Tardiphaga sp. 709: one gene and its partner. The protein of the gene in region 1 interacts with the protein of each later gene in a pairwise test. Links are inferred from orthologs where the notes say so. Each region holds a gene or a part of one and is shown on either strand. Other genes may lie near its edges.

Region 1 (5,064 bases):
CGGGAAGAAGCCGACCTTCGGCATCATCCGGATATCGGCGGGAAGATCGAACGGTGCGGTGAAGTCGGCATTCACCGGCAGCACCTTCAGGCCCGGGAAATCCTTGCGCAGCTCGGCTGCCTGCGCTTGCAGGAAGTCACCTGAGATATCGACCGGCGCATAGGCGCCGACGTCGCATTCATCCAGCAGCAGCCGCACCTTGGTGGTGGCGCCGGCGCCGAATTCGATCAAAGCGGCATTCTTCGGAATGATCGCGTTGATGTCCTTGCCGCGCGAGCGGAGAATGCCGAGCTCGGTACGGGTCGGGTAATATTCCGGTAGCCTGGTGATCTGTTCGAACAGCTCCGAGCCGGCTTCGTCATAGAAGTATTTCGGCGACAGCTTTTTCGGATGCTGCGACAGCGCTTCGGCGACATCCGCGGCAAATGCGGAGGCCGATGCATTCAGCAGCGACAGTGCCAACGGGGCATGAACGTTCATGTCAGTCTCCTCAACGCTTTCGAAGCGCCGCGATGATGTTGGAAGTCAGTTGCCGTAATCGGCCAGCCGCAGGCCCGTGAATTGCCAGCGATGGTGGGGATAGAAGAAATTGCGATAGGTGACGCGGCTGTGATCGTCCGGGGTTGCCAGCGATGAGCCGCGCAGCACCAGTTGATTGATCATGAATTTGCCGTTGTATTCGCCGAGTGCGCCTTCGATGGCGCGGTAGCCCGGATAGGCGGCGTAGGATGACCGCGTCCATTGCCAGACGATGCCAAAGGCATCGTTGAGCTGGCCGGCGCGGGCCGCGACTTCCCATTCCATTTCGGTGGGCAGATGCTTGCCGCTCCAGCGCGCAAAGGCGTCACATTCATAATAGCTGACGTGGCACACCGGCGCGTCGGGATCGATCGGCTTCAAGCCGGCGAGAGTCATGATCTGCCATCCGCCATTGACCTTGCGCCAGTGACCAGGTGCCTGCCATTCCTCGCGGGCCGCGGCGGCAAAGCCATCCATCAGCCACAGCGTGGCTTCCTCGTAGCCGCCGGCTTCCATGAAGGCGAGCCATTCACGGTTGGTGACGAGATTCCGTGCGAGCTTCACGGGGCCGACAAGCGCACGATGCGCGGGCTTCTCGTTGTCGAAGTGGAAGCTGTCGCTCTGATGGCCGATGGTGTGGATGCCTTCGGTCAGCGTTGTCCACGCATCGCCCGATGTGGTTGAGGCCGGGAAGCGCCAATCAGAGTCATAGGCCGGCGGGATCGGGTTCTGGGCAAACGCATGCAGGATGTCGGTGAGCATCAGCTCCTGATGCTGCTGTTCGTGATTGAAGCCGACTTCGAGGAGAGGGATCAACGAGGTCAGCTTCTCGTCCGACGTGTCGTTGAAGAATTTGATGACGGCCGCATCGACGTGTTTGCGATAGGCCGTGACCTCGTCGGCGCCGGGCCGGGTGAGGTGGCCGCGCTGCGCGCGCGCGTGGCGCGGGCCGGCAGAGACGTAATAGGAATTGAACAGATAGGCGTAATCGGGGTGGTAGACCTTGTAGCCGGGAGCGTGATCGCCGAGCAGGAATTGCTCCCAGAACCAGGTCACATGGGCGCGGTGCCACTTCGCCGGGCTCGCGTCGGGCATGGACTGCACCAACTGATCTTCCTGGGAGAGCGGGGCGGCGCGGCGTTCGGTTTCGTTACGGACCGTCAGGAAGGCGTCACCCAGTTTTTGGGCGAGAGAGCCTGCGGGAGCGGATTCGGAGGCGGGGGACGCGGTGCCTGAACTCATGCCTGAACTCTTGGCGAAAGCTGGATTCGTCACGAAAGTCTCCGATTTTGGAGAGAACGTTGCTCTTGGTGATGGGTTCCCGAGCAGCCTGTCCTAAATAGGTCATCCGATTGGTTATAAAAGGCCTGTCGTCATATGATCTTTGGCCGGACCGGACTTGGCAAAAACTGCGGAAAGTGACCGCGAAGGACCGGTAATGAGGCCTCAAGGCCTGTGATTTCAGACGCTTGATCACGTGCTTAAGACTTGGGGTGCAGAACGGATTCGGCTACATATATGACAAGTCTGACCGGGCGGAGCGCCCGATGGCTGGGCCGCCAACTCCAGACCTTGAATCTGGACCTTGAACAGGGACGTGACATGAGCATTGAGCAATTCATCGAGAACGAAGTGAAGACCAACGACGTGGTGCTGTTCATGAAGGGCACGCCGCAGTTTCCGCAGTGCGGTTTCTCGGGCCAGGTGGTCCAGATCCTCGATCACGTGGGTGTCGGCTACAAGGGCCTCAACGTTCTCGAATCCGCCGATCTGCGCGACGGCATCAAGACCTATTCGAACTGGCCGACCATTCCGCAGCTCTATGTGAAGGGCGAATTCGTCGGCGGCTGCGACATCATCCGCGAGATGTTCCAGGCTGGTGAATTGCAGAGCCTGCTGGCCGAGAAGGGCGTGATCGCCGCCCCGGCGTCGGCCTGATTTCAAGTCGACAAATAGGCACGGCGACGCTGGACGTCGTCGTGGCCGACATCACGACCCTCCGCGTTGACGCCATCGTCAACGCGGCCAATGCGTCGCTTCTCGGAGGCGGCGGCGTGGACGGCGCCATCCATCGGGCTGCCGGTCCCGAGCTGCTCGCCGAATGCCGCACCCTCAAGGGTTGCGAGACCGGCGACGCCAAAATCACCAAAGGTTACAAGCTACCGGCAGCGTATGTGATCCATGCGGTCGGTCCCGTCTGGCATGGCGGCCGGAGAGGCGAGGATGAGGCGCTGGCGTCCTGCTACCGGCGGGCGCTGATGTTGTGTCAGGCACATGGTCTGGCCTCCATTGCGTTCCCGTCCATCTCCACCGGTGTCTATGGCTTTCCGGCCGCGCGTGCGGCTCCCATTGCGGTCGGCTCGGTCATTGCGGCGTTGAAGGATGCGCCGGTAGTCACGGCCGTCACCTTCTGCTGCTTTTCCGAGCCATCGGCGGACCTACATCGCCTCGCGCTCGCACGCGCACTTCCCCTTGTCTGAGAGCGCCCCGCCGTTACACTCCTCTGATCAGGCAAAAGGAGCGGCGATGAATTTGCGGCACAGACTACGCGCGCTGCTCTGCGGAGCGCTGTTGCTCGCCGGATCGCCCGTCCTCGCCCAGGATCGCTTTGCCGCCGAAGGCACCTTCGACATTCCTGCCGGCGCAAAATTCTCGCAGGAGAAGTTGGCCAAGATCGGCGAGTTCTTCCGCAAGCAGATCGCCGACGGCAAGATCCCTGGCGCCATTGTCCTGATCCAGCAGCATGGCAAGCCGGTCTACAAGGAATTCTTCGGCGTCCGCGATCCCGACACCAAGCAGCCGATGACGGATGACACGATCTTCCGGCTGCATTCCATGTCGAAGCCGATCACGTCCTTTGCGGCGATGATGCTGATCGATCAGGGCAAGCTGAAGCTCGACGATCCCGTCTCGCAATACATTCCGTCTTTCGCCAAGGCCAAGGTCGGCGTCGAGAAGAAGCTGGAGAATGGCGAGAAGGCGCTGGATATCGTGGCGCCCAACCGCCCGGTGACGATCCGCGATCTGCTGCTGCACACGTCCGGCATCACCTACGGCTTCTATGGCGAGAGCCTGGTCCGCCGCGCCTATGGCAATGCCGATATCTACAGCGGCGATTTCGACAACAAGGAATTCGCCGACCGCATCGCGCAACTGCCGCTCGAGCACCAGCCGGGCACCATGTGGGACTACGGCCACTCCACCGACATTCTCGGCCGTGTGGTCGAAGTCGTCACCGGCAAGTCGCTGCTCGGTTACGAGGAGCAGGCGTTCCTCGGACCGCTCGGTATGAAGGACACCGGCTTCTTTGTGAAGGAGAAGTCGAAGGAAGTGATGCTCGCCAAGCCGATGGCCTGGGATCGCGATTTCCGCACCGGCAGGCAGGGTCGCCCAGACACCTATCAGAAATGGGAATCCGGCAGCGGCGGCATGGTCTCGACGCTGGCTGACTACACGAAGTTCGCACAGATGCTGCTGAACGGCGGCGAATATGACGGCAAGCGCTTCATGAGCGCGGCGACGTTCAAGGACATGACCACCGATCACATCGGCAAGGATTCCGGTGTCGGCCGTGACTATCTTTATTTCCCCGGTGACGGTTTCGGCTTCGGCTATGGCTTCGCCGTGCGCACAGATGCCGGCAATGCCAAGCCGCCGCCGCCGGGATCGCTCGGCGAGCTGAAATGGGACGGCGCCAGCGGTTGCTATTTCATCATCGATCCCAAACAGGATTTCTTCTTCATCCTGCTCGAGCAGACGCCGTCGGAGCGACAGCGCATTCAAAGGTCTTTGAAGCTGTTGGTCTATGAAGCGCTGGAGAAATAGGCGCGCCGTACTCCTGCTGCTGGCGCTCTGCTGCGTCGGCACCGTTATCGTGCCTTCGCCGCCAGCCCGGGCCGAAAAACCGCAATCCATTGCGCGCGAATTCTCTGCCGAAAAACTGCTGGCGCTCGATCGCTATTTTCTCGGCATGGTCGCGGAGCGGAAGATTCCCGGCGCGGTGGTGTTGGTGCAACAGCACGGCAAGCCGGTCTATTTCGATACGTTCGGCAATCTCGACAGCGGGCATCCGATGACGGGGGATGCGATCTTCCGGCTGTATTCGATGTCGAAACCGATCACCTCGGTGGCCGCGATGATGCTGGTCGAGGACGGCGAGCTGCGCCTCGACGATCCCGTCGCGAAATACATCCCGGCCTTCGCGAAGACGAAGGTGGGCGTCGACACCAACGGGGGCGACGAACACGCCACATTCGGCCTCGTGCCGCTGCAACGGCCGATCACCATCGCCGATCTGCTCAAGCACACATCGGGCATCACTTACGGTTTCTATGGCGACGATCCCGCGCGGAAACGTTATGCGCAGCTCGATATCTTCGGCCGCGACTGGGACAATGCCTCCTGGGCCGACCGCATCGCGCAGCTTCCGCTCGCCGAGCAGCCCGGCACGCTGTGGGACTACGGCCATTCCACCGACATTCTCGGCCGCGTCATCGAAGTGGTGTCCGGCCAGTCGCTCTATCATTTCCTGGAGGAACGGCTGTT
Region 2 (5,159 bases), 1.8 Mb from region 1 along the record:
ACCGACCTTCTTGGCGAGATTGCTGAAGAAGCCACCATCCGACGAGGCCGACGCAACACGCGTGGAGGGCACGGCGACGACGGGTTCTTCCGATGCTGCGAACAGCGACGCCGAATAGGAGGTTGTCGCTGCAGCGGTAGCCTTCGGCGGATTGACGTGCGGCGGAATGGTGCCCGGCGCGCGCGAATAGGCAGCGGTCTGCACGCCCGGCGGCTCCGGATCCGACAGGCCGGTGGCGCCATCGGGCAGCTTAGAAGCAAAGACGCGATTCATGCCGCCGTCGATATCGGGACGGCGCTGTGCGACCGGCGTGCCCTTGGCAACCAGTTCGGCAATCTTCGCATCATCCTGTGCCTGCTTGGCACTGACGGCATCGGCGATCTCGGACGGGATCTGGTAGACCGGGCACTTGGCCGAGGCATTGAACACCAGCGGCTTGGTGGATCCTGCAGGCGCGGCCGGATCGAACACATACTTGTTCTCGCAGAACTCGACCTTCGGCTCCTGCCGCGTCACTTCGAAATGATCATAGCCCTGCTTGATCATCTTCCAGAACGGCATGTTCGGGTTGTTGCGATGCTTAGCCATGTTGACCGGCGTCATCTTGAACGGAAACGCGGCGAACTGGAACGAACGCTGCCCGCCGAAGAAGGATTCACGACCCAGCGAATAGATCTCGGCGATCTGTTCGTCGGTCATGGCAAAACAGCCGCGCGACGAGCAATCGCCATGCACCATCAACTGCGAACCGGTGCGTCCCAGCGACTTGTCGAAGGCGTTGGGGAAACCGGTATTGAACGAGAGATAGTAGGACGAGCGCGGATTCATCTGCGCCGGCGTGATCGAATAAAAACCTTCCGGTGCCTGACGATCGCCTTCCTTGACCTTCGGACCGAGATCGCCGGACCAGCGGCAGATCGGATAGGTCTTCAGCAGCGCGAACTGGCCGGAGCGATTCTGCTTCCAGACTTCGAGTTCGGCTTCCTGCTTGAACACACGGACCAGCATCGGCGACTGCAGGTCCATGTCCTTTTCAGTCATCTCGGCGACGAGCTTGGGCGGAACGGGCTGGTTGGCCTTCGCGTTGCTGGCGAGCGACATGTCTTCGCCGTTGCAGCCGGCCAGCACCACGCCTGTCGCAAGTACGACCGACGTCAGCAGCGCGCGAACAAGCGAGCGATGTTTCAAAGCCAAGCTCCGCAGCCGACAGGACGTCGACACCCCAAGGAATAAAGACAAATGAGCCCTTATTCGTACGCAAATATTAGCCTTAAGGCCCCTTGCTCGCAAGGCAACTGGCCGTGAGCAACAGGTTCCGTTCCGGCGATGGTCAACAGAGATTGAAGATCTCAGGCCGGGCGGAATTGCGGCGGTATCTGGCGGGAAGGCGAATTAAGCAGGCGGTGGTGGGTTATGCTTAATAGTTTGGCAGCACTCTCGACTTTCATGGCCGGGCTTGTTCCGGCCACCCACGTCTTTGTTCACTCGCCGCCAAAGACGTGGATGCCCGACACATCCAGCGAAGCTTGCTCCGTGCTGGCCGGGCATGACGAACATTGGCAATCGCGTGGACGATCTCGGAGTGCCTTACGAGCCCCGGACCACGGTCTTCAAGTAGTTGTAAGCCTTGATGATTTCGATCAACCGGTCCTCGGTGGAGCGGTCGCCGCCATTGGCGTCGGGGTGATGCTGCTTCACTAGCGCCTTGTACTGCGCCTTGACGTCGTCGAGCGTGGCACTGGGGCCGAGACCCATGACCTGCAGCGCCTTGCGCTCGGCATTGAAGATCTTGCGGGTCTCTTCCTTGATCGGCTGCTGCGGCTTGCGGGCCCGGCCGCGGCCCATGCCCATACCGTTCATCTCGTTGAACATGGCGAAGGGATCGATCGCGCCGTCGAGGTCGGGCTGCGCCTTAGCTTTGTCCGGAGAGCCGTTGGCACCCATCTTCCAGGTCGGACGATGGCCGGTCAGCGCGTCTTTCTGGTACTTGGCGACCGCGTCCGGGGCCATGCCCTGGAAGAAGTTGTAGCCCTGATTGTATTCGCGGACGTGGTTCAGGCAGAAGTGCCAGTATTCCTTGTCCTGCGCGCGGCCCTTGGGGGCGCGGTGCGGACCCTTGTTCTTGCACTCGGGCCATTCGCACATAATAGCTTCCTCGCGCGCAGCGGCCTGCTGCTTCGCGCTCAGCTTGTTCGGCTTGATACGGATGCTGTCGAAGAATTTGGATGAGTCGATGGGCATGGCTGACTATGACAACGCAATGCAAAAAGCTTCAAGTCTTGACATTCGGATTACCTCATTCGGCGCCTGCGCCGCACCAAGATGGTCGCCACATCGTGATTGACCATGAGCGGGGCGAACCGCTAAGCCGGCCATCATGACCATGAAAGATAACATCACAAAGAAGCTGACAGAGGCTTTCGCGCCCCTCAGCCTCGACGTGACCGATGAATCGCATCTGCATGCCGGTCACATGGGCCACCGCCCGGAGGGTGAAACCCACTTCAGGGTGAATATTGTGTCGGAGGCCTTCGAAGGGAAGAGCCGGATCGACCGCCATCGCATGATCAACGAACTGCTGACGGCGGAACTCGCGGGAACGGTACATGCGCTGGCGCTGAAACCGCAGACGCCGAAAGAAGCGGGCTAGGCTTTGCCATAGTCCTCAACGCCGTCATTCCGGGGCGCGAGCGCCACTCGGCTACCGCGAACCCGGAATCTCAGCACGGGGAGTCTCCAACAGCGCCAAGCCATGTCCAGCTTCCGGGTTCGCGTGCGTGAAGACGCGCCCACGCCCCAGAATGACGCGTGGGTTGGTCCTACTTCTTCAGCGACGCGATCGCCTCGAGGACGTTCGGCTTCAGCCCGGCGCCGCCCGCATCCAGATGTTCGAAGATCTTCTTCCGCATGCGCGGATCCCAGAACTTCTTGATGTGCTCGGCAATGCCGGCCACGGCGTGATCGTGGCCCTGGCTGTTGAAGAAGTCGCCGATCTGGTTGGCCATATAGATCAGCCGGTCAGGCGACGTCGATGTGTGGGTGTCCATGCTCTTGCCCTGATGCATCCGCGGTGACGCCGTGCTGACGCACGCGGTGCTGATGTGTGAAAACTTCGAACCCGTCGCTGCGCGCGATCGCGGCCAACGTAATGCCTGCGGCTTTCGCCATGCGGATGGCCAGCGCGGTGGGTGCCGAGACCGACACCATGAGCGGCGCGCCGATGGCGGCGGTCTTCTGCACCATCTCGACAGAGACGCGGCTGGTGAGCAGCACCATGCCCTGCCCTGCATCAACCTTGGCCTGCGCCAGCGCGCCGGCCAGTTTGTCGAGCGCATTGTGACGGCCGACATCCTCACGCAACGCGACGATGCCGTCGGCCGGCGTCCAGAACGCCGCGGCGTGCACGGCGCGGGTCTGGATGTTGACCTTCTGCAGCGGCGACAGCGTCTCCATCGCCGCCATGATCTGGTCGAAGGAGAACATGCCGCCGGGCGCGACGATGGCCGCCGGCTTAACGGCTTCCGAGATCGAGTCGATGCCACACAACCCGCAGCCCGTCGGCCCGGCGATCTGCCGGCGCCGTGCGCTGATGCTCTCGGCCTTCTCGCCTGCGAGCCACATCCGCAGCTCAACGCCATCGTCGAATTCAACGGCCTCGAAACTCTCGATCTCGTCGATCGAGGTGACCACGCCTTCGCTCAGGCTGAAGCCATAGGCGAAGTCGCGATAGTCCTGCGGCGTCCCCATCATGACGGCATAGGTGCCGCCATTATAGGTGATCGCCAGCGCGGTCTCTTCCGGCACCGCGCGCAGCCCCTCGCTGACGCCGGACTGGCGCCAGATCTTGCGGGGGGCTGAGCGAACCGGCTCGTGCATGTCTGGTCTACAGACCTACTCCGCGGCTTCCACGACAGGCATGGCGATCCGGCGCGACTGGCGGGCCTGCTCGTCATATTCCTTCTGCCACTCGGACGGACCGTTCGAGGGCGAGATCTGCACCGCCGTCACCTTGTATTCCGGGCAATTGGTGGCCCAGTCCGAGAACTCGGTGGTGATGACGTTGGCCTGCGTGGTCGGGTGATGGAAGGTCGTATAGACCACGCCCGGCGCCACGCGCTCGGTGATCAGCGCCCGCAGCGTCGTCTCGCCGGCGCGGCTCTGCAGCTTCACCCAGTCGCCGTCGCGGATGCCACGCAGCTCGGCGTCATGCGGATGCAGCTCCAGACGATCCTCTTCATGCCAGACCACATTCTCGGTGCGCCGTGTCTGCGCGCCGACATTGTACTGACTGAGAATACGGCCGGTGGTGAGCAGCAGCGGGAAGCGCGGCCCGGTACGCTCGTCGGTGGCGATGTATTCGGTGAGCATGAACTTGCCCTTGCCGCGTACGAAGCCGTCCATATGCATGATGGGCGTGCCCAGAGGCTGCTTCTCGTTACACGGCCACTGCACCGAACCAACTTCCTCGAGCTTCGCATAGGAGACACCAGCGAAAGTCGGCGTCAGCGCTGCGATTTCATCCATGATCTCCGAAGGGTGGTTATATTTCATCTCATAGCCGAGTGCCTTGGCGAATCCCAAGGTCACTTCCCAGTCCTCAAGACCATTTTTCGGCGACATCACCTTGCGGACGCGCTGAATGCGACGTTCGGCATTGGTGAAAGTGCCGTTCTTCTCCAGGAAGGTGGAGCCCGGGAAGAATACGTGGGCGTAGTTCGCGGTCTCGTTCAGGAACAGGTCGTGGACAATGACACATTCCATCGCCGACAGCGCGGCAACCACATGCTTAGTGTTGGGGTCGGACTGCAGGATGTCTTCGCCCTGCACGTAGAGGCCCATGAACGTGCCTTCGGTGGCGGCATCGAACATGTTAGGAATGCGCAGGCCCGGCTCGCTGTTGAGCTTGACGTTCCACATCGCCTCGAACTGCTCACGCACCGCATCGCCCGAGATGTGGCGATAGCCAGGCAGCTCGTGCGGGAACGAGCCCATGTCGCAGGAACCCTGCACGTTGTTCTGGCCGCGCAGCGGATTCACGCCGACGCCCGGACGGCCGATATTGCCAGTCGCCATCGCGAGGTTGGCGATCGCGATCACGGTGGTCGAACCCTGGCTGTGCTCGGTGACGCCGAGACCGTAATAGATCGCACCGTTGCCAC

What was found.
Region 2: the proteins of grxD (region 1) and RSO67_RS15480 interact in binary tests that used the Escherichia coli proteins (3 or more experiments, as listed by UniProt). The link is inferred for Tardiphaga sp. 709 from one-to-one orthologs.

What each region holds. Positions count from the first base shown.
Region 1 is NZ_CP135529.1:1,344,536-1,349,599, reverse strand. Bases 898-3,789 are described here. They hold grxD (Grx4 family monothiol glutaredoxin), read left to right. Parts: upstream 898-2,121; coding sequence 2,122-2,457; downstream 2,458-3,789. Other genes in these bases: RSO67_RS07080 (serine hydrolase domain-containing protein), read left to right, coding at 3,046-3,789; RSO67_RS07085 (O-acetyl-ADP-ribose deacetylase), read left to right, coding at 2,457-2,999; egtB (ergothioneine biosynthesis protein EgtB), read right to left, coding at 898-1,761. Also shown: egtD (L-histidine N(alpha)-methyltransferase), read right to left, coding at 1-480; more of egtB, read right to left, coding at 526-897; more of RSO67_RS07080, read left to right, coding at 3,790-4,344; RSO67_RS07075 (serine hydrolase domain-containing protein), read left to right, coding at 4,325-5,064. UniProt on the Escherichia coli protein: Monothiol glutaredoxin involved in the biogenesis of iron-sulfur clusters.
Region 2 is NZ_CP135529.1:3,157,247-3,162,405, forward strand. Bases 1,027-4,013 are described here. They hold RSO67_RS15480 (BolA family protein), read left to right. Parts: upstream 1,027-2,377; coding sequence 2,378-2,650; downstream 2,651-4,013. Other genes in these bases: RSO67_RS15470 (murein L,D-transpeptidase family protein), read right to left, coding at 1,027-1,188; RSO67_RS15475 (J domain-containing protein), read right to left, coding at 1,588-2,241; RSO67_RS15485 (formate dehydrogenase subunit delta), read right to left, coding at 2,820-3,047; fdhD (formate dehydrogenase accessory sulfurtransferase FdhD), read right to left, coding at 3,019-3,876; fdhF (formate dehydrogenase subunit alpha), read right to left, coding at 3,892-4,013. Outside these bases: more of RSO67_RS15470, read right to left, coding at 1-1,026; more of fdhF, read right to left, coding at 4,014-5,159. UniProt on the Escherichia coli protein: Transcriptional regulator that plays an important role in general stress response. Has many effects on cell morphology, cell growth and cell division. Acts by regulating the transcription of many genes, including dacA (PBP-5), dacC (PBP-6), ampC and mreB.